2 regions of the Stenotrophomonas maltophilia group sp. P373 genome follow, and region 1 is predicted to be linked to the other one. Evidence: predicted binding sites of a transcription regulator. Region 1 holds the regulator's gene; the other holds the start of a gene.
What was found. The regulator FliA, encoded in region 1, starts transcription of late flagellar genes. The targets are predictions, from matches to a motif close to TAAAGTTTNNCNNNCNNNGGCCGATAA.
Positions count from the first base shown of each region.

Region 2: the regulator FliA is predicted to act here: its motif matches at 3,969-3,995, upstream of ACSYHF_RS17705 (methyl-accepting chemotaxis protein).

Region 1 is NZ_CM129994.1:2,046,024-2,057,474, reverse strand. It holds gene flhF (flagellar biosynthesis protein FlhF) at 1-665, shown strand, start outside; gene ACSYHF_RS09500 (MinD/ParA family ATP-binding protein) at 652-1,539, shown strand; gene ACSYHF_RS09495 (RNA polymerase sigma factor FliA) at 1,536-2,279, shown strand; gene cheY (chemotaxis response regulator CheY) at 2,337-2,729, shown strand; gene ACSYHF_RS09485 (protein phosphatase CheZ) at 2,729-3,334, shown strand; gene ACSYHF_RS09480 (chemotaxis protein CheA) at 3,337-5,196, shown strand; gene ACSYHF_RS09475 (flagellar motor protein) at 5,287-6,027, shown strand; gene motD (flagellar motor protein MotD) at 6,029-7,045, shown strand; gene ACSYHF_RS09465 (ParA family protein) at 7,050-7,832, shown strand; gene ACSYHF_RS09460 (chemotaxis protein CheW) at 7,829-9,082, shown strand; gene ACSYHF_RS09455 (STAS domain-containing protein) at 9,336-9,644, shown strand; gene ACSYHF_RS09450 (response regulator) at 9,641-10,006, shown strand; gene ACSYHF_RS09445 (chemotaxis protein CheA) at 10,052-11,451, shown strand, end outside.
Region 2 is NZ_CM129994.1:3,841,620-3,853,070, forward strand. It holds gene ACSYHF_RS17690 (TonB-dependent receptor domain-containing protein) at 1-409, shown strand, start outside; gene ACSYHF_RS17695 (hypothetical protein) at 470-640, opposite strand; gene ACSYHF_RS17700 (DUF2628 domain-containing protein) at 855-1,241, shown strand; gene ACSYHF_RS17705 (methyl-accepting chemotaxis protein) at 1,319-3,850, opposite strand; gene ACSYHF_RS17710 (NAD-dependent epimerase/dehydratase family protein) at 4,063-4,956, opposite strand; gene ACSYHF_RS17715 (S41 family peptidase) at 5,055-5,966, opposite strand; gene ACSYHF_RS17720 (MarR family winged helix-turn-helix transcriptional regulator) at 6,017-6,481, shown strand; gene ACSYHF_RS17725 (KGG domain-containing protein) at 6,755-7,057, shown strand; gene ACSYHF_RS17730 (VOC family protein) at 7,184-7,534, opposite strand; gene ACSYHF_RS17735 (hypothetical protein) at 7,639-7,839, opposite strand; gene ACSYHF_RS17740 (SLOG cluster 4 domain-containing protein) at 7,931-8,449, opposite strand; gene ACSYHF_RS17745 (autotransporter domain-containing protein) at 8,624-11,451, shown strand, end outside.

The DNA of each region.
Region 1 (11,451 bases):
TGCCGATCGCCCCGGTCGACCCGCTGGAGGAAGGCGGCGTGATCGCGCTGGTAGGCCCGACCGGCGCCGGCAAGACCACCACCATCGCCAAGCTGGCCTCGCGCTTCGCCGAGAAGCACGCGCCGCGTGACGTCGCCCTGGTCACCACCGACACCACCCGCATCGGCGCCCGCGAGCAGCTGTATGGCTATGGCAGGCAGCTCGGCATCGCCGTCCACGAGGCCAACAGCGGCACCGACCTGGACCAGCTGCTGGAACGCCTGAAGGACTACAAGCTGGTACTGATCGACACCGCCGGGCTGGGCCCGCGCGACCGCGCGCTGGCCGCCCAGCTGCAGTGGCTGCGCGCCGCCCGCCAGGTGCGCACCCTGCTGGTGCTGCCGGCCAACACCAGCTTCGGCGACATGGACGAGGTGGTCCGCCGCTTCGGTGCCGCCAACCTGCAGGGCCTGGTGCTGAGCAAGCTGGACGAAACCGGCCGCTTCGGCAACGCCCTGTCGGTGGCCGTGGACCATGCCCTGCCGATCACCTGGGTGACCGATGGCCAGGACGTTCCGGACGACCTGCACCGGGCAAGTGCGGCCAATCTCGTACTTCGCCTTGAAGATTTGCGCCGAGCGGCCGATATGCCCTGCAACCCGGAGTTGAACCATGCCGTCGCGTGAGTACGCCAAGCTGACCAAGACCTTCCCGCTGTCGGCCACCCGCAGCGAGCCGCTCGGCCCTGTGCGCACCATCGCCGTGACCGGCGGCAAGGGCGGCGTGGGCAAGACCAACGTGTCGGCCAACCTGGCCGTGGCGCTGGCCGGCATGGGCAAGCGCACGCTGCTGCTGGACGCCGACCTCGGCCTGGCCAACATCGACGTGATCCTGGGCTTGAACCCCACCTTTACGCTGGCCGACCTGGTGGCCGGCCGCTGCTCGCTGGACGATGTCATCGTCGAAGGCCCGAACGGCGTGCTGGTGGTCCCGGCCGCGTCCGGCCGCCGGCACATGGCCGAGCTGGCCCCGGCCGAGCACGTCGGCCTGGTCAACGTGTTCTCCGAGCTGGAGCGCGAGCTGGACATCATGGTGGTGGACACCGCCGCGGGCATCACCGACGGCGTGCTGACCTTCTGCCAGGCCGCGCAGGACACCGTGGTCGTGGTCTGTGACGAGCCGGCGTCGATCACCGACGCCTACGCGCTGATCAAGGTGCTGTCGCGTGAACGGGGCGTGGACCGCATCCAGGTGGTGGCCAACATGGTGCGCGACCCCAACGAGGGCCGCGTGCTGTACGAGAAGCTGACCCGCGTCTGCGAGAAGTTCCTCGCCGATGTCTCGCTGAACTACCTGGGCTGCGTGCCGCAGGATGACTGGCTGCGCCTGTCGGTGCAGCGCCAGCAGCCGGTGGTGAAGGCCTACCCGTCCAGCCCGTCCGCACTGGCGATCACCGAGATCGCGCGCCGCACGGCCCGCTGGCAGGCGCCGACCGAACCACGCGGCGGCGTCGAGTTCTTCCTCGAACGCATCCTCAAGCAGCGCGGGGTGGCGGCATGAAAGGCGCGGCCCAGTACAGGGAAGTCCAGCGCTCGGCAGCCAACGAGGTCATCGCCCAGCACTCGGACCTGGTGCGGCGCATCGCCCACCATCTGGCCGCGCGCCTGCCGGCCAGCGTCGAAGTCGACGACCTGATCCAGGCGGGCATGATGGGCCTGATCGAGGCTTCGCGCAGCTACGACGCCGACCAGGGCGCCTCGTTCGAGACCTATGCCTCGATCCGTATCCGTGGCTCGATGATCGACGAGATCCGCCGTGGCGACTGGGTGCCGCGCTCGGTGCACCGCCGTGCACGCGATGCTGCGGCCACCATCCGCCGCCTGGAACAGAGCAGCGGCCGCGCCGCCAGCGCCACCGAAGTGGCCGCCGCGATGGAGATGCCACTGCCCGAATACCTGCGCCTGATGGAAGACGCCGCGCGTGGCCAGGTGCTGAGCCTGGAGTCGCGCATTGAGGACCAGGGCGAGCTGGACACGGTCGCACAGGGTGGCCCGACCCCGCAGCAGGTGCTGGAGCGCAGCGAGTTCGGCCGCGAGCTGGGCAAGGCCATCGGCCATCTGCCCGAGCGCGAACAGCTGGTGCTCTCGCTCTACTACGAGCAGGAACTCAACCTGAAGGAGATCGGCGCGGTGCTAGGCGTAAGCGAGTCGCGGGTCTGCCAGATCCACGGCCAGGCCGTGCTGCGCCTGCGCGGCCGGCTGAAGGTATTCGAGGCCGTCGACGCCGGCCTCGAAGAATGAACATCCCCGAGGCAGCTGCCCCCGGCCGCCCGGAATGAACAACAAAGGAACTCTGCTTTGAACAAGAACATGCGCATCCTGATCGTCGACGACTTCTCGACCATGCGTCGCATCGTCAAGAACCTGCTGGGCGATCTGGGCTTCACCAACACCGCCGAAGCCGAGGACGGGCATGCCGCGCTGTCGCTGCTGCAGAGCCAGCCGTTCGATTTCGTGGTCACCGACTGGAACATGCCGGTCATGACCGGCATCGAGCTGCTCAAGGCGATTCGTGCCGACGCCAAGCTGAAGACCCTGCCGGTGCTGATGGTCACCGCCGAAGCCAAGCGCGAGCAGATCATCGAAGCGGCCCAGAACGGCGTGAACGGCTACATCATCAAGCCGTTCACCGCGCAGACGCTGGAAGAGAAGCTCGGCAAGATCTTCGAACGCCTGGCGGCCAGTGCCTGATGGATACCACGGTCGACAGGAATGCCCTCGCCCTGCGCCTGCAGGAAGCACTGGACGCACTGGAGTCCGGTGACGAAACCGCCTGGCGGCAACGCATCGACGGACTGGTCGCGCTGCGCACGCAGCCGATGATGAGCGGCCTCTCGCGGCTGGCCCGCGAGCTCGGGCAGGCCCTGGGTGAACTGCCGACCGTGCCCAGCGAGGCCGGCGAACTGGACGATGCCTGCGCACGCCTGGACCACGTGGTGGCGATGACCGAACAGGCAACGCACCGCACCCTGGACCTGGCCGAGGAATGCCGCAGCCTGACCGAACAGCTGCGCGCCGAAGGCCTGCAGCCGGGCCAGGATGCACAGCTCGAGCGCATCCGCCACAACCTCACCGAGATCGCCCTGACCCAGAGCTACCAGGACCTGACGGGGCAGATCATCCGTCGCGTGGTCGGCATCGTCCGCCGTGTGCATGAGGGCTTCGGCGCGCTCGGCCTGCCGCCGGAACAGCATCGCACCGATCCGGAACTGGCCGGGCCGGCACTGAAGGGACTGGACCGCCACGCGGTCTCGCAGAACGACGCCGACGACCTGCTGTCGGACCTGGGGCTGTAAGCATGAGCGCGGTATCCGACGACATCACTGCCGATTTCATCATCGAGGCGCAGGAAATCCTGGATCGCCTGGGCGAACAGCTGGTGTCGCTGGAGCAGGCACCACAGGACACCGAGCAACTCAACGCGGTGTTCCGGGGCTACCACACGCTCAAGGGCGGCGCCGGCTTCCTCGGCGTCACCGCCATGGTCGAGTTGTGCCACGCCGCCGAAGAAGCGCTGGGCATCGCGCGCGCGGGCCAGGCCGTGCTGCAGGCCCATCACTTCGATGCCGCCCAGCAATCGCTGGACTACCTGCAAGCGATGCTGGATGCAGTTTCCTCCGGCACCGAGCCGGGCTATGCGCCGCCGGAGCTGATCGCCCAGTTCGACATGCATGGCGGTGCCGTGGCTGCACCCGCCGCCGCAGCAGCTCCCGCTGCGGGTGGCAGCGACCTGATCACCGACGACGAGTTCGAGGCCCTGCTCGACCAGCTGCACGGCGGCAACGCACCGACTGCGGTGGCGCCGGCAAGGAAGGCCGACGACGGCCTGATCAGCGAAGACGAGTTCGAAGCCCTGCTCGACCAGCTGCACGGTGGCGCCGCACCCGGCGCCAAGCCCATCGCTGCGGCAGCGCCCGCACCGATCGCGGCACCACGCCCACTGGCCGCACCGGCCGCACCGGCACCTGCAGCGGCGACCAAGCCGGCCGCCAAGCCGCTGGCCGAGGCCGAACACACCGTGCGCGTGGACACCAAGCGCCTGGACGCGATCGTCAATCTGATCGGCGAACTGGTGCTGTCACGCAACCGGCTCAAGACCCTGCGTGCGCGCCTGCGCGACGAGGAACTGGACCGCGCCGTGTCCACCCTGGACATCGCCACCGCGCGCCTGCAGTCGGCGGTGATGCGTACCCGCATGCAGCCGGTGGGCAAGGTCTTCTCGCGCTTCCCCAAGGTCGCCCGAGACGTTGCCCGCTCGCTGAAGAAGGAAGTGGACCTGGAGCTGATCGGCGCCGAGACCGAGCTCGACCGCAACCTGGTCGAAGCGCTGGCCGACCCGCTGGTGCACCTGGTCCGCAACGCCATCGACCATGGCGTGGAAATGCCCGACCTGCGCGAAGCACAGGGCAAGCCGCGGATGGGCCATGTGCGGTTGTCGGCGCAGCAGGAAGGTGACTACGTCAGCATCGAGGTGCAGGACGATGGCGCCGGCATCGACCCGGAAAAGCTGCGCGCGAAGGCACGCGAGAAGGGCCTGATCGATCCGGAGGCCGCCGCCCGCCTGAGCAGCGAGGAGTGCCTGCACCTGGTGTTCCTGCCCGGCTTCTCGACCAAACAGCAGGTCACGGATATCTCCGGCCGCGGCGTTGGCATGGACGTGGTGCAGTCGCGCATCCGCGAACTGAGTGGCCAGATCCAGATCCAGTCGGAGCTGGGCCGCGGCAGCCGCTTCCTGATCCGAGTGCCGCTCACCCTGGCGATCCTGCCGACCCTGCTGGTGCAGGCCGGCGAAGACGTCTATGCGCTGCCGCTGGCGCGCGTGATGGAAGTGCTGCACGCACCGCGCACCTCGCTGGGCTGGTTCGATGGCCGCGCCGTGCTCGACCGCCGTTCGCACACGCTGCCACTGGTCGATCTGCGCCAGTGGCTGGATGTGACGCCCGCCGCGTCGACCCTGCTGACCATCGTGGTGCTGCAGGCCGGCGAAGCGCGCTTCGGCCTGGTCGTGGACCAGGTCCGTGGGCGCGAGGAAGTGGTCATCAAGCCACTGCCGAAAGCCCTGCGTGGCCTGCGCGGTTACGCCGGTGCAACCCTGATCGGCGATGGTCGCATGGCGCTGATCCTGGATGTGGACGGCCTGCGCAGCCCGCACGACTGACCCGCTTGCTGAACCCGTAAAACCGTGAAGTCGCACCAGTAGCCCGTACCGGTGTCTCAAGTCCCATTCATACAAGCCGATACCGGATCCATGGATAGACTCAGCCTCATTGGACTCTTTCTCGCCCTGGCCTCGCTGGTCGGCGGCAGCATCCTCAAGGGCGCCGGCCTGGCGTCGCTGTGGTCGCCTGCGGCGTTCGTGATCGTCATCGTCGGCACCGTCGCCGCGATCCTGCTGCACACCTCGCCGGCGGTGTTCAAGCACGCGTTCAGCATCGTGCGCTGGGTCGTGCGTCCACCGCACAGCGACCGCCGCGAGCTGATCCAGCAGATCGTCGAGTGGAGCAACATCGCCCGCCGCCAGGGCCTGCTGGGCCTGGAATCGCAGGTGGAAGCACAGCAGGACCCGTTCCTGCGCAAGGGCCTGCAGCTGCTGGTGGACGGCGTCGAGCCCGAATCCATGCGGCACATGCTGGAAATCGAACTGGGCAGCCAGGAGCACCAGGACCAGGCCGGCGCCAAGGTGTTCGAGGCGATGGGCATCTATGCACCGACGCTCGGCATCATCGGTGCCGTGCTGGGCCTGATCGCGGTGATGAAGAACCTGGCCGACCCGAGCAAGCTCGGCCACGGCATCGCCGCCGCGTTCACCGCCACCATCTACGGCATCGCTTCGGCCAACCTGCTGTTCCTGCCGATCGCCGCCAAGCTCAAGAGTGTGATCTCGCACAACACGCGCGACCGCGAGATGGTCATCGAAGGCCTGATCTCGATCGCCCAGGGCGAGAACCCGCGCAACATCGAAACCAACCTCTCCGGCTTCCTGCACTGACATGGCCCGCCGCAAGCACCACGAAGAGCACGCCAACCACGAAGCATGGGCGATCCCCTATGCCGACCTGATGACGCTGCTGCTCGCCTTCTTCGTGGTCATGTATGCAATCTCCTCGGTGAACGAGGGCAAGTACCGGATCATGGCCGACGCGCTGACCGATGCCTTCGGTGGCGCACCGCGCACCATCAACCCGGTGCAGGTGGGCAACAAGCAGGTGCAGGGCGGCGGCTGGGACAGCCCCTCGGTGATCAAGTCCGGCACCAAGATCGGTCCCTCCGCGCCGGCGCCCTCGCACGACCCGACCCTGCTGCCGTCGATGGCCTCGCAGATGCGCATGCCGGTGTCGGTGCACAACCAGGAGCAGATCGCCCGTGCCGAGCGCCAGCTCAACACGATTGCCGATCGCCTCACCGCCGCACTGGCGCCGCTGATCGACCGCGGCATGATCAGCGTGCGCCGCACCGAACTGTGGATCGAAGTCGAGATCAACAGCGACATCCTGTTCCCCACCGGCTCGGCCGCGCTTGACGTGCATGCGCGGCAGACCCTGGCCAGCCTGGCCGAGGTGCTGCGCGACGTGCCCAACAGCGTGCGCGTGGAAGGCCACACCGACAACGTGCCGATCGCCACCGCCACTTTCCCGTCGAACTGGGAACTGTCGGCCGGGCGCGCAGCCAGCGTAGTGCACCTGTTCGCCGACCAGGGCGTGCAGCCGTCGCGGCTGGCGATGGTCGGCTATGGCCAGTTCCGCCCGCGCGAAGACAACGACAGCGCGCAGGGCCGCAACCGCAACCGCCGGGTGATGGTCATCATCCTGGCCGACACGTCGCACTCGGTGGATCCGCTCGGCCAACGCCTGAACGCAGCCACCGGCGCCACCGACAGCACCGTCACCGAACAGGCCGACGCAACTCCGGCCAGCGCCCCCACCTCCCCCATCGCACCGGTGAAGTTGCCGCCGGTGCCGGCTGGCAGCCGCGTCGGCGCCGCCGTTCCCCCGGCAATGAAGGAGTAATCCGATGCGCATCTGGGCAGTCGCCAACCAGAAGGGCGGAGTCGGCAAGACCACCACCACCCTCGCCCTCGGCCGCGGCCTGGCCGCGCTCGGCCATCGCGTGCTGCTGATCGACCTCGATCCGCATGCCTCGCTCAGCCGCGCCTTCGGCGTGCCGGTGGACCCGCCGCCGGCCGGCGTACTGGAATTGTTCGGCACACCGCCAGCGGACCTGTCCAGCCTGTGCCATGCCAGCAACATCCATGGCCTGGACTACGTCTGCGCACAGTCGGCGCTGGCCACGCTGGAACGCCGCAGCGCCAACCAGCCCGGCCTCGGCCTGGCCCTGCAGAACGCGCTGGCGCGCCACCAGGGCCAGCACGACTACATCCTGCTGGACTGCGCACCCACCCTCGGCCTGCTGATGATCAACGCACTGGCTGCCGCCGATCGCCTGATCATCCCGACCCAGGCCGAGCCCCTGGCCCTGCACGGCCTGGATGGCATGGTCCGCACCGGCGAGATGGTCGAGCGTTCGCGCCGCCGCCTGCTGCCGATCTCGATCCTGCCGACCCTGTTCGACCGACGCACCCGCGCCGGCAACGAGTCGCTGCGCACCATGCAGGACCGCCATGGCAGCCGCGTGTGGGAAGACGCCATTCCGATCGATACCCGCATCAGCAACGCCGCCGGGCTGACCCTGCCGAGCGCCGGCGAGGACTACCCGGGCCGTGGCCTGGCCGCCTACCGGCGCGCCTTGAACTGGATCCTCGGCGAGGATGCCCGCGCCCTGGAGCAGGCCGCATGAACAGCACCGGCATCCTCGACGATTACCTGGACGAACTGCTGGGCGAAGCGATGGTCGCGCCGCCGCCTGCCGTGCTGCCGCACGCAGGCGCCGGGCAAGGCCCGGCGATCGAAGCAGTCGCCGAACGCGAACCGACCTGGGACGACCTGCCGGCCGAAGTGATCTACGAAACCGAAACCATCGCCGCCACGCCGAGCGGGGACAGCGCTGCGCTGGAAGCCGCCTTCGAGAGCGCCGCACCACCCACGCGCGAACCCACCTGGGATGACCTGCCCGCCGAGGTGATCTACGAAACAGAATCCGTCGCCGCCGCGCAAAGCCGGGACGACGCAGCACTGGAAGCGGCCTTCGAGAGCGCTGCCGCTTCCGGTAGCGCTGGGCAGGGTCCGGCGGGAGAAGCGGTTTCCGAACGCGAGCCGACCTGGGATGACCTGCCTGAGGAGGTCATCCACGAAACCGCGCCGGCACCCGCCGTCGTTGCAAACGCCGGTCCGGAACCTACCTGGGACGACCTGCCGGACGAGGTGATCTACGAGACCGATCCGGCCGACAGCCATCGCCTCGCCCACACCGACAGCCCCGGCCTGCAGGCCGCGTTCGAAGCGGCCGCCGGTGGCGAAGACGTAGCCGCGCCACCGCCCGCCGTGGTCGCAGCTCCGGTGGCCCCGACGGTTGCACCTGCAGCCCCGGCCGCGCGCACCGCCACTCCGCCGCCGCGCGCCGCCGTCGATGCCCCGGCAGGCAACCGTCCCGGCACCTGGCAGGAGCTGCAGGCGCAGGCCCACCAACCGGCTCGCAGCCCGCATCCGCAGAACCGACGCGCCGGCGAACGCACTTCACGCTGGCTGCGCCTTCGCTGCGGTACCCAGGCCTATGCGCTGGAACTGCTGAAGGTGCAGGAAGTGGTGCTGCCGGTGCCGCTGCTGCCACTTCGTGGCACTGCAGCGGCCATGCTCGGCATCATGAACCTGCGCGGCCAGGTGGTACCGGTGATGGATCTGGGCCTGCACCTTGGCGCCGCGGCCGCCGAAGACGACGCACAGACCCGCATCGTGGTCCTGGAGGAGGACGGCGAAACCATCGGCCTGCGCGTGTCAGCGGTCGAAGATGTCGCCAACCTCACCGATTCGCAGATCGAACCGCCCGATACCGCGCGCATCTGCCAGATCTCAAACGACCTGTTCCGCGGCGTGGCCCGGGTCAGCCAGCGGCCGATGATCCTGCTCGACGCCACCCGGCTGTTGAGCTGAGCCGCCAAGAAAAAGGGGACGGAGGGAATTAAGTCGCAACTGACCCGGCGCTTTGCGCCGATGGATCAACACCTTACGTCCCCACTGCGCGGTCGCCGTTGCCGAGGGAGCTGCAGTAGAGCCAGGTCGATTGCGACTTAATTCCCTCCGTCCCCTTTTAAGCAGCGACCGCATCGACGTACCGCGTCGATTCTTCTAAAGAACCCCACCGGGGTGCCGTTATGGATCACGGAACCGTTTGTCCGGAGCAACGATGAGCACTGTCGAACTGGGTGGGGATCTCGGCATCGAGAGCACTACCGAGCTCAAGAACCGCCTCGCCCCACTCGTGGACCAGGCTGGCGAGCTGACCCTGGATGCCAGCCAGGTCGCCCGCATCCACACGGCCGCCGTGCAGGTGCTGTGTGCGTTCGTGCAGGCCCGCCGCGAGGCAGGCCTGGGCACCGGCTTCCACGGTTGCACTGCAACCTTCAGTGACGCCGCGCGCCTGCTGGGCGTCACCCAGGCCCTGGGCCTGGACGTAACCCATGACAACCTGAAATCTGTGGAGAACGCTGCATGAGCGCACGTATCTTGGTGGTGGACGATTCGGCGTCGATGCGCCAGATGGTGTCCTTCGCCCTCACCTCGGCCGGTTTTGCCGTCGAAGAAGCTGAAGACGGCGCGGTCGCGCTCGGTCGTGCCAAGGGCCAGCGCTTCAATGCGGTGGTGACCGACGTCAACATGCCGAACATGGACGGCATCGCGCTGATCCGCGAACTGCGCCAGCTGCCGGACTACAAGTTCACCCCGCTGCTGATGCTGACCACCGAATCGGCCGCCGACAAGAAGTCCGAAGGCAAGGCCGCCGGTGCCACCGGCTGGCTGGTCAAGCCGTTCAATCCCGAACAGCTGGTCGCCACCGTGCAGAAAGTGCTGGGCTGATCGCCCGGCGCCGCTCCCCCTCTTCGCTTCCGGATCACCACTGCCATGAGCATGGACCTGCAACGCTTCCACGCCACCTTCTTCGAGGAGAGCCGCGAAGGCCTCGATGCGATGGAGGCTGGCCTGCTGGCCCTGGAATCGGGGCAGCAGGACGCGGAGATCATCAATTCGGTATTCCGCGCCGCCCACTCGATCAAGGGCGGCGCCGGCACCTTCGGCTTCGACGCGATCGCCGGCCTGACCCACGTGCTGGAAACGCTGCTCGATGAGCTGCGCGCCGGCAAGCGGGCCCTGGAAGGCCACGCCGTCGACGCCATGCTGTCCTCGGTGGACGTGCTGCGCGCCCTGCTGCGCGAAGCCGAACACGGCCAGGCTGCCGATCCGGCTGCAGTCGCTGCGGTGAAGGCGCGCCTGGAAGCGGTTCTTTCCGGCCAGGCCGCAGCGAGCGCCCCGTCGGCCGCCGCAGCCAAGGTGGACGATACGCCGGAAGCCTGGCAGATCGGTTTCACTCCGGCGCCGTCGCTGTTCATGAGCGGCAACGATCCGCTTCGCATCATCCGCGAACTGGAACACCTCGGTTCGCTGCAGGTCGCCGCGCGCTTGGAGCGCCTGCCGGGCTTCGCCCAGCTTGATCCGCTCGAAGCGCATCTTGCGTGGGACCTGGGCCTGGTTGGCAAGGTGCCGCGCAGCAAGATCGAAGACACCTTCGCCTGGGTGCTGGACGATTGCGAGCTGGACATCCGTCCCACCGCGCCGCCGAGCCTGGCCACCGAGGCGCCGGCCGCAGCGGCTCCCGCTCCGGTCGCAGCGGCCCCGTCTGCACCTGCCACGCCTGCTGCCAACGGTGGTGCCAGCCAGGAAGCGGAAACCTCGATCCGCGTCAGCGTCGACAAGGTCGATGCGCTGATCAACCTGGTTGGCGAACTGGTCATCACCCAGGCCATGCTCAAGCAGGTCTCGCACGCACTGGACCCGGTCCACGCCGAGAGCCTGTTCGCTGGCCTGGACCAGCTTGAACGCAACACGCGCGACCTGCAGGAAGCGGTGATCGGCGTGCGCATGCTACCCGTCGATGCGGTGTTCCGCCGCTTCCCGCGCCTGGTTCGTGACCTGTCCAGCCGCCTCGGCAAGCAGGTGCGCCTGCGCACCGTCGGCGAAGGCACCGAACTGGACAAGGGTCTGATCGAAAAGATCGCCGATCCGCTGGTGCACCTGGTGCGCAACTCGATCGACCACGGCCTGGAAATGCCCGACGTCCGCCGCGGTGCGGGCAAGGACGAGACCGGCACGATCACGCTGGCAGCCTCGCATCAGGGCGGCCATATCGTCATCGAAGTCAGCGACGATGGCCGTGGCCTGGACCGCGCCAAGATCCTGGCCAAGGCTCACGAACGCGGCCTGGCCGTGCCGGACAACCCGACCGATTCGCAGGTCTGGGACCTGAT
Region 2 (11,451 bases), 1.8 Mb from region 1:
GCGCGCGCGCACCCGCGGCATGGAAGGCAACCTCAACGTCCGCTTCGGCGAGCAGTGGCGCTGGCGCACCTCGGCGACCTGGATGAAGGAAGCCAGGAACCTGACCACCGGCCGCAACCTGATCGATACACCGGAGTTCTCCGGCTATTCGTCGCTGGACTGGGCGCCCAGCACGGTGTTTTCCGGCAGCCTGTCGGCGCAGTACACCGGCAGGCAGACCGGCACCGCCACGACCTTCCTCAAGGCCTATACGCTGTATGACCTGACCGCGGCATGGAACGTCAACGAAGTGCTGACCCTGCGCGGTGGCGTCAGCAACCTGGCCGACAAGAAGCTGTATGCGGAAGGCTCCACCGACTACTTCGTCGCCGGGCGCAGCTACTTCCTGAGCATGACCGCGCGGTTCTGACCGGCGGCACGCGCCGTGATCGCGCTGGCGACATGCCAGCGCGATCGACGGTGTTGCGGGTTACTCGCGTTCCAGCGCGGTCGGTGCCGCATCCCGCGTGGCGGCCGTGCGCGCACGGTCCATCGCCACCGCCAGTTGCTGGCGTGCGAGCAGTTGTTGTGCCTGCACCACTTCAGGTGTCGGCAGGAGCACCGGTCCCGGTGCGTTTTCCGGTGTAGCAGCTGTGGTCATGCAACCTCCATGGACATCCCGCCGCCGCACGGGTTCAGCCGGGGCGGCAGCGGAACTGCGCACCCTATCCTAAAAACAAGGCGGGCGGGTGACGGCGCGGCGCTTGGCCGCAGGCGCGCGAACAAGGCAGGCGTCACATTCTTGACGCTAGCGCTTGGATCCTGAATAGGACTTGTCCTATCATGAAAACGTTTTCTCACAGGGATGTTTCCCAATGAATACCACTGACCTGTCCCAGTTCAGCCCGAAGTGGCAGTTCCGCTTCAACTTCTTCCGCCAGCACGGCGCCCCCAAGAACCCCGGCTTCAAGCAGGCCTGGAAGGCACTGTCCTTTGGTGACCGCCTGAAGATCAACCTGAACTTCTTCGCGTTGTTCTTCGGTGCCATCTACCTGCTGATTCTCGGCATGTGGCGCAAGGCACTGGTGGTGATCGGCATCAACATTGCGCTGGCCATCGTCAGCATGTTCCTGCCGGATGTCGTCGGGCGCATGCTGTTCATCGCCATGAACCTGCTGGTCGCCTCCAGCACCAACTACAGCTACTACCTGGAAAAGGTGGAAGGACGCGCCAGCTGGAATCCGTTTGAAGGAATGTTCTGAGCCATCAGACCTGCGCAGGATGCGCGGCAAGGATGCATGCGACGCCCGGCAGCCGCCGGGCGTCTTCGTTTCCGGCATCAGGCCACGCGGCGGGCCATGCCCTCCGGCTCGGCCTGCAGGCGGAAGCGCGACACCGCCACTGCCAGCTGCTCGGCCTGCTCCTCCATCGCACGGGCGGCGGCACTGGCTTCCTCCACCAGCGCGGCGTTCTGCTGGGTGGTTTCGTCCATCTGCACTACGGTCTGGTTGACCTGCTCGATGCCGGCAGACTGTTCGCGCGACGCGGCCGAGATCTCGGCCATGATCTCGTTGACCCGGCCGACCTGACCGACGATGTCCTGCATGGTGCGCCCCGCACCGTGCACCAGCTGCGCGCCGGCACCGACCTGGGCCACCGAGGCGTCGATCAGCTCCTTGATCTCCTTGGCAGCACCCGCCGAGCGCTGCGCCAGCGCCCGCACTTCACTGGCCACCACTGCGAAGCCACGGCCCTGTTCACCGGCGCGCGCCGCTTCCACTGCGGCGTTCAACGCCAGGATGTTGGTCTGGAACGCAATGCCATCGATCACCGAGATGATCTCGGCGATGCGCTGCGAAGACGCCTCGATCTGCTCCATGGTGTGCACCACCTGGCTGACCACCTGGCCGCCTTCGCTGGCCACGCCCGCTGCGGAACCGGCCAGCGTATTTGCCTGCAGCGCATGGTCGGCGTTCTGGCGCACGGTGGAGGTCAGTTCTTCCATCGACGCGGCGGTTTCCTCCAGGTTGGCGGCCTGCTGCTCGGTGCGGCGCGACAGGTCACTGTTGCCGGCGGCGATCTCACCGGCGGCCAGGCGGATGCTGGCCGCCGACTGCTGGATCTGGCCGACGATCTGGGTCAGCTGCTGCACGGTGCTGTTGGCATCGTCGCGCATCACCGCAAACACGCCGTGGAAGTCGCCCTGCATGCGCGCACTGAGGTCACCGGCGGCGATCGCGCGCAGCAGCGTCGACAGTGCCGCCAGGTTGTGGTCGCTGACCTGCATCATTGTGTTCAGGGTCTCCACCATGCGGCGGAAATCATGTTCGAAGCGCAGTGCATCACCGCGCACGGCGAAGTCACCGGCGGCGGCGGCGGCGGCCAGTTGCTGGATCTGCTCGTTGATCGCGGCCAGGTTGCGCTTGGTGGTCGCCATTGCGGCAGTGAACACCGCCTTCTCGCCCGGCAGCACTTCCATGTCCACGCTGAGGTCGCCCACGGCATAGCGCTGCATCACTTCAACCAGGCGCTGGGTGACCGCATTGCTGGAGGCCACCAGCTGGTTGCTGTCGGCCACCATGCGGCCGTACTCGCCCGGGAAGGCCGCAGCATCCATGCGATAGCTGAGTTCACCGGCATCGTGCCGGCGCGCCATTTCGGCCTGCGCAGCCATCACCGACTGCAACTGCCCACGCATGCCCTGCATTGCGTCCAGCAGGCGCCCCACTTCGTCGTTGCTGCGCGCCGGCAGCGTGCTGTCCAGCTTGCCGGCGGCGACATCACCGGCCACGCGTACCGCTTCGGCCAACGGGCGGATCGCCAGGCGGCGCAGCAGCACGTAGACGCCGGCGCTGAGGGTCAGCGCGGCGATCACGCCGACCAGCAGGGTCAGCCACAGCAGCTGGCGTGCCTCAGACACGATCACCGCATGCGGCATCACCACGCCCAGCGCGAAGCGTTGCGGGGCGTCGCCCACGCGCAGCGGCACATACACGCGTACGTTGCCGGCCGCGTCGGGGCTGAAGGCCTCGAACGGACGGTCGGCGGCGATGTCGGCCAGCATGCTGCGGGTCAGGGCATCGTTGCGCGGCTTGCCGATCTCGGCGGCATTGGCCGAGGCCAGCACCACGCCCTTGGGCGACAGCAGTTCGACGCGGCCAGCCCCCATCGGCTTCAGCGTTGACAGGTGCTTCTGCAGCGCTGCCAGCGAGAAGTCGACGGTGAACACGCCCAGGAATCTGCCGTTCTCGATGATCGGCGTGCTCAGGGTGCTCATGAGCACCTTCTGGCCGGCGATGTCATAGGCGTAAGGTTCGCTGACCTTGGGCAGCTTGTCGCGGCTGGGCACCATGTACCAGTCACCGGAACCGCTGGCAGTCTCGGTGTAGTCGGTCATCACCGACTGCTGCGGTTTGCCGTCTTGCCAGGCCCAGTAGCTCATGTAGCGGCCGGTGGCATCGTGTGCTTCGGAATTGACGAACTCCGCATCCTTGCCGTCGAAGGCATCGGCCTCCCACATGGTGCTCTTGCCCAGCCATTGAGGATGAGCACGCAGCTGTTCGCCGAGCACCGCCGCCAGGCTGGCGCGGTCGGGTATGTCACCACGGGCACGCTGGGCCAGCACGGCCTCGACCATGGCGTCATTGCTGGCGAAAGCGGTGCCCAGATCAGCTGCCACCTGGCGCGCCTCGGCGTTGGCCTCGCTGGTCATGGTCTGGCGCGAGGCGCTGATCAGACTGGCGCTGGCCTGTCGGTAGATCAGGAAGGCGGTCAGGCCGAAGCACAGCAGCGCGATCACGGCGGTGCCCAGCATCAACTTGTGGGCGATGCTGCCTGGGCGTTGGGCAGTGGCAGAGCGGGAAGAAGACATGGGAGGGTCCGCAAGGCAGTTCAGGACGACCGGCACCACGAGGGCACCGCGCAGGCGCGCGATCTGTCGCGCAGGCCACCGGCCGCCGGGGCGCGCCCGGCGCTGGAAGCGCACTGGGTTAGCGGCCGCCCGCCAACGAGGTTGAGGCGGGCGGCCTGCACATTCCTGAATCCGCTCAGGCTCGGCTCAGCGCCCCCCCCCTCGCGATGCCCTCACTCGGCCACGCGGTCCTTGATCCACTGTGCCCGCGGCAGTACCTCGATGCTGCCGACGGCATACTGCTGCAGCACGTCGTCTGGCCCGAAGCACGGTTGCCAGCCCAGCTCGCTGCGCAGGCGGGCACTGTCGTAGACACGGTCGATGCTCAATGGCAGCGGCCAACCACGGCGTTCGAACTCGGCCAGCAGCTGCGGCGCGCGACGGGCCAGCACGCTGCGCGGGTGCGTGGCCAGCTCCAGGCAGTCCTCGCGCCGGAACGGCGTCGGCGCACAGGCGAGGTAGCGCGCGAACGGGGCGCCTTCGTCGAGCAGCAGTGCAGCATGTGCGCTGGCCACATCGCGGGCGTCGATGCCGCGATGCAGGCGGAACATCGCCATCCGTTCGGGCGGTTCCGGGAAACACCGGCCCATGCGCAGCACGCGAACGCTGAAGCCCGGCGTGGCGGCGGCTTCGGCCAGGGTCTCTGCCTGCAGCTTGGTACGGTGGTAGATCGTGCGCGGCAGCGGCTCGGTGTCTTCGTCGATCCAACGGCAGCCACCGGCCACCACGGCATGGCCATACAACGCAGTGGTGCTGGTCAGCACGAAGCGCCGTGCTCCTGCTTCGCGTGCAGCCTGCAGCAGGTGTGCGGTGGCCTCCACGTTGATCTGCTGGAACACCGCATCCGGCACCAGGCCGACATGCGGGGCATGCAGGGCCGCGGTATGGATGACTGCATCCATGCCCTGCACCGCGCGCGCGACGGCCTGCCGATCGCTGACATCGGCAATGATGCGCGTGGTGGCAAACGGACTGCGGTCCAGCCCCACCACTTCGTGGGCGGCCGCCAACGCACCGAAGATCGCGCGCCCGATGCGGCCGGAACTGCCGGTCAACAGAATCTTCATTGAGTCCATTCACTCGAAGCGCCCGGGAACTACCGGGATGCTTCGATTCTAGGCATGCAATCGCGCATCCGCGATAGGACAGCCATGCAATCGTGCGTTCATCTTGACGACTTCGCAGGCGCCAGCAGTTGCCGCGCGATGAACAGCGGATCGTCGCCGCCGGCCACATCGGGCCTCACGCCAGTACGTTCCCAGTTTCCACCGGTACGCAGATTGATGGGTTGCCGGTCGGGAATACTGATCTGATAGCCATCGGGCAGCAGCACAGGATCACCAAACATATGCGCGGCACCGCCACTGCGCGTGCCGACAATCCGCGCGCGGCCCAGTGCCTGCAGCGAATAGGCGACGAACTCGGCCGCCGAACCGGTGCGGCGGTCGATCAGCACCACCAGCGGTTTCAGGTACGCAGGCAGGCTGGCAGGCGGCAGCAGTACCGGCGTGCGCCGGCCGCGCTGGTCCAGCTGCTGCACCGCGTCGATCTTCGCGTCCAGCAGCGTGCGTACCAGCAGGTCGGCACTTGCATCGTCGCCGCCCCCGTTCTGGCGCAGATCCAGCACCAGGCCATCGGTCTCGGCCAGCAGGGCAAGGGCCGCAGCGAACTTCGGGCGCGCCAGATCCAGCGGATAGAAGGTACTCAGGCGCAGGTAACCAATGTTGCCCTCCATCACCCGCACCTCGCGCACGCCGGCACCATTGCTGCGGGCATCGGCGCGCCAGGCCATCAACCAATCGTCCTGGCCGGCCGCTGCGTCCACGCGTTCAACGTGGAAGTGGCCATCGAACATGTCCAGGTCCTGGTTCAGGCGTGCGCTGAACGCAACCGGATCCGAACAGCTGTCCGCATAGCGCTGCTGCACCGACCAGGTGCGCAGGGCATCGGCGATACGGGCGCCCTCCGCCTCGTCAAGGTACTGCGCCTGCACGGCGGTGGCCGCCGCGCGCAGCACTCCGTCCTGCGCCGGGCAGGCCGCTGCCAGCAAAGCAGCGAGCATCCAAGACACGGTCATCAACCACCTCCGCGTTGAAGATATATAAGTGCTTATATATCATTCTGGTCATGGATCTCCAACACGCCACGCTCGGTACGTTGCTGCGCGCCCTGCTCGACCAGCTGGACCCGGCGGTCGAACAGGCCTACCGGGACCTGCAACTGGACTACCGGCCCCGCTACACGCCGGTGCTGCGCACGCTGATGGCGCAGGGCCCCTGCCGGATCAAGGACCTGGCATCGGCCTGCGGGCTCAGCCATTCGGCGCTCAGCCAGACCGCGGCGGCGATGGTGCGTGATGGTTGGCTGCACGCGTCCAGCGGCGACGACGGACGTGAACGCATCCTGCAGTTGAGCCCCCGCGCACAGCGCGCGATGCCTGCGCTGCAGGCGCAATGGCAGGCCACTGCCGTAGCGGCGCGCAGCCTCGATGCCGATCTGGGGCAGCCGCTGGAGCAGGTGCTGCGCGACGCCCTTGCAGCGCTCGCACAGCGGCCCTTCGCGCAGCGCCTGCAGGACGCCCGCCGGCCCTGAAGCCTTCTGCTCTGCGGCCATTTCGATTTCGCTGAGGAAGGTCCAGCCGCCGTTGCCCAGGCGCAGCTCCAGCGTGCGCACTGCGCGGCCGGCTGTCCGGCCTAGGTGAAGGGTGCAGTTCGTCCTAGCCACGCAGGGCGGCGCGCGCAGCAGCGTACCTGCGCCGTGAAAAGCAGTACGGTGCGACGTGAAGGCAGCCGCACCGATGCGGACACTCCGTTAGCCGGGCACCGGCAAGGATGAGCTTCCCTTCCATGCAACGGGAGCCTTCCCATGGCCGGCCAGCACCACGGCACTTCCCATCGTGGCTTCGCCTCGATGGACCAGGACAAGCAGCGCGCGATCGCCGCAAAGGGAGGACGCGCCGCGCATGCGTCCGGCAATGCACATGAGTTCAGCCCAGCCGAGGCACGCGTGGCCGGCCGCAAGGGCGGCGAGGCGATCAGCCGCAACCGCCAGCACATGGCAGCGATCGGCCGCGAAGGCGGGCACGCTCGCCACGCCAATGCACGGCAACAGCGGCAAGCGGCCGAAGCGACGCCAACGAGGGACGGTCCACAACGCCAGCAGAGCTGACCGCGGCGCGTTCAGGCGCGCCTGTGCTACCGGAGCAGCCCGAATGCCGCGAGCAGGGCCAGCACGCCGTTAGACGGTCATCGTCCCGCGCGCACCGTCAGGCGTGGCTGAGGCACCATCCACCGCTCAGGCGTGGGCGAGGATGTTCAACAGCCGACCGAACGGATCGCGGACGAAGAAGCGCCGCACGCCCCAGGGTTCGTCGGCCGGGCCATATTCCAGCGCGATGCCGGCCGCGCGCATGCGCTGCAGCACGTCCTGCAGATTGTCCACTTCGATCGACAGGTCCGGCACCGGCGTGCCCGAGCCTCCTTCACTGGCGAAGCTGACCTGGGCCAGCGCACTGCTCTGCCCGCCATGGGTGACGATCCAGCCATGGTCCATCACCACCGGCATGCCGAGCAGCTCGCCATAGAACGCAGCGGCACGTGAGGGATCGGACGTGGCGATGTTGGCGACGACACGCTTGACGGCCATGTTCCACTCCACCAGGAAGAATGTGTCGAGACTGCCCGACCTTGCGCACGAACAGAAGAGCCCCGCCACGGACGAGGCCCGTCTTCAGCCGAGCATGGCTGGGCTTACACCGCGCCGCAGCGCTCCATGACACATCGATCGTATTCGTACTGGCATTCCATGGCATCACCACCACCGGACACACATGCCTGGTAAGCCTTCCAGCAGGGCAGATCGCAGGGCTGGACCGGTCCGGCCACGGCCACCGAGCCGCTGCAGGCCAACGCCAACACAACACCGGCGATCACTTTCCTGAAAGTACGCATCGACATCGCTCCTTGATTAGCCTGGTGAGCCCAGGCCGGGCCACCTTAGCGCTGCACACGGGACGCTGGGTGAAGGCCGATGCCGCTCGACTCAGCGGTGCAGCAACCCCAGCACACGCAGCTGTCCGGCCAGCTCATCAATGTTGCGCCACGGCAGGATCGGCGAATTGCCGCGCTCGTCCGGCGGGTTGTCCGGCAGCGCATCGGACCAGCCACCGGCCCCCACAAGCGGCAGCAGCGGCCGCTTGTGCAGCCAGGCCAGGCAAACCTCCGAGATCGTACCGGCGCGCCCGCCGATCACGATGCAGGCATCACCGGCCAGGGCCATGATCAGGTTGCGCGCATCGCCCATGCCACAGGGCACCACCACCGTGGCGGGCCAATCGGCTACCGGCATGCCGCTTTCCGGGATCACGCTGAGCACCTGGCCACCGGCGGCTACTGCCTGCTCGGCAGCTACCCGCGTAGCGGCACTGCCACAGCCGCTGACCAGCGTGATGCCCTGCACGGCCAGGAAACGCCCTGCTTCAGCTGCGCGCTCGAACGCGTCGCTGCCAGGATCGGCACTACCCAATATCGCCAACTGTGGTTTACGCAATGCGTTACGCATGGACGGCCCCAAGGCCTCGGCAAGAAAGGTCGCGGTGCCCGGCCCGGCGGAGCCACGTCTTGCACCGATCACAGAAGATTAACACGTTCATAAAAATCCCTTCACATTACTGGGGGATATCGCCATGCCTTTGCGTTAACGGCCTTGATGTCCGTCAACCAAGGAAGTTGTCCGATGAATCACCCGCTGTACGGCCGTTCGTCCCGCTCCCTGTCGCACCGCCCGCTGGCGCTTGCCGTCGCCAGCTCGCTGCTGCTGGCCGCTGCACTGCCGGCCATGGCCAGCGAATCACTCGAGGCCTGGCAGCAGCAGCGCCAGATGCAGGCTGCATGGGCACAGCCTGCTGCCAACGCTGCACCCGCAGCGACGGCCGCTGCACCTGCCGCCAGCAGCACCGCCGTTCTTGGCAACCCGGGCGATCCGGCCAGCTGGCGCAGCGATGAGTTCAACGCCGATTGGGGCCTGGGTGCGATGGGCGCGGACTACGCCTATGCACGCGGCCTGACCGGCAAGGGTGTGCGCCTGGCGCTGTTCGACTCGGGGTCCGCACTGGCGCATCCGGAGTTTGCAGGACGCAATACCTCCAGCATCACCATCGGTGCCGACTGCCCGACGCCGGGTGTGGTCGCGGGGACCGGTGCCTGCGGGCAGACCCGCGGCGAACAGCCCGGCTACAACTACTATGGCCTCGGTGCCGGCGTTCCGGCCGCACTCGCGGCACGCCTGATCGCGGCCGGCCAGCCCTATGGCTTCAGCTACGCCGACCACGGAACGCATGTGCTTGGCACCATCGGCGCAAACCGCAATGGCACCGGCATGCATGGCGTGGCCTTTGGTGCGGATCTCACCGCCGCCCGCGTGTTCGGCGACACCTACTATGAGTGGCGCCTGGATCCGGACAACTACTATCGCCCGCGCGCGGTGTACCGCACCGATCCGGATGACGCCGCCACGCTGGACATGTATGCACAGATCCAGGCGCAGGGCGTGCGTGCCATCAACCACAGCTGGGGCATCTCCACGCGCAACATGACCGCCGCCGCGCTGGACCAGCAGTACGCCAACATCGGTGCCGACTACGGCGTGTACGGCAGCATCTACGCCAGCAATGGCGATACACCGGGCTCCACCCTCATCCAGGTCTGGTCGGCTGGCAACGGCAGCGGCGCCGTCGCCGGAATCACGGCCGCCATGCCGCGCTGGAAGCCCGAACTGGAACCGTACTGGCTGGCCGTGGCCAACGTCCGCCGGCCCAACGCCGCTGCGGGCGAAACGGACTACGTGATCGATGGAAGTTCCAGCATCTGTGGCGTTGCCGCCAACTGGTGCATCTCGGCACCCGGCACCGACATCGTCAGCACCATCGTTTCCGGGGATATCCAGGGCCGCATCGAAAACACCTCCGCCTACGTGCGGCTGATCATCGACAGCGAGAACACCCAGTATGTCTATGGCACCAAGACGGGCACATCGATGGCGGCGCCGCACATCACTGGCGCGCTCGGCCTGCTGATGGAGCGCTTCCCCTATCTGGACAACGCCCAGGTCCGCGACGTGCTGCTGACCACCGCACGCGACCTGGGTGCAGCGGGCATCGATCCGATCTACGGCTGGGGCATGGTGGATCTGAAGAAGGCCATCGAAGGCTATGGCTCGCTGCGCGTGGACACCAACGTGGTGATGAACCAGAAAGCCGGCGGCCTGAAAGTCTGGGAAGGCGATGCCTGGGACAACTGGACCAACGACATCGGTGGCCCTGGCAAGCTGACCAAATCCGGTATCGGCTGGCTGCGCCTGAGCGGCAACAACAGCTTCAACGGCGCGGTACTGCAGGACGGTACGCTGGAATTGAACGGCACCAACACCCTCACCTCGGCAGTCGAGGTACAGGGTGGCCAGTTGCTGCTCAACGGCAGCCTGGTCTCCACCGCACTGACCACTACCGGTGGCGTGAGCACGGTCAGCGCCAGCGGCGTGCTGAACAACAGCAACCTGGTGATCAGCGGCGGCGTGGTGTCCTTCAACGGCACGCAGACCGGCGGCACCACCACGGTCGGCGCCAATGGCCTGCTGAAGGGCGTCGGCACGCTCGGCAATACCCGCGTGGACGGCCTCATCGCGCCGGGCAACTCGATCGGCACGCTGACCATCAACGGCAACTACGTGCAGGGCGCCACTGGCGTCTATGCCGCCGAGCTGGCCCCGGGTGGCCGCAGTGACCAGTTGCACGTGACCGGCACCGCCACCCTTGGCGGCACGCTGGTCGCGCTGCCGGAGCCGGGCGTGTACTACCTCGGCGAGCAGTTCAACTTCCTGCGTGCCGACGGAGGCGTCAACGGCCAGTTCGCCAAGACCGACTTCAGCGCGTTTTCCCCGTTCCTGCAGTTCAGCCTGGCCTACGGTACCAACGGCACGCGCATCGACGTCGCCCGTGGCGCTTCACTGACCACGGCTGCCAACACGCCCAACCAGCGTGCAGTGGCAGCGGCCGCCGACCTGCTGCCGATCGCCCAGGGTCTGCCCAAACCGCTGACGCAGCTGTTCCCGCAGCAGCTCGGAGGCGTGCTCGACGGCCTCAGCGGCGAGCTGCATCCGGCCACGGCCATCGCCCTGGTCGAGGGCAGCCGCTACGTGCGCGATGCCGCGTTGTCACGCCGTGCCGGCGCCGCCGCACCCGGTAGCGACGTGGGTGACGCGACGGGTGCATGGGTGCAGGCCATCGGTGGCAACAGCAAGCTGGACGGTGATGTCAACACTGCCCGCACCGAAGCCAACAGCAACGGCCTGCTGGTCGGCATCGACCGCGAGTTCTCCGGCTGGCAGGTCGGCGTGTTGGCCGGCACGGGCCGCACCGACGTGAAGCAGCAGGAGCGTCGCGCCAAGTCGAAGATCGACAACACCCACTTCGGTGCCTACGCCAGCCACAACTGGGGCGGTTTCGGCCTGCGCGGTGGTGTGGCGTGGAGCAAGCACGAGGTGAAGAGTACGCGTGATGTCGCCTT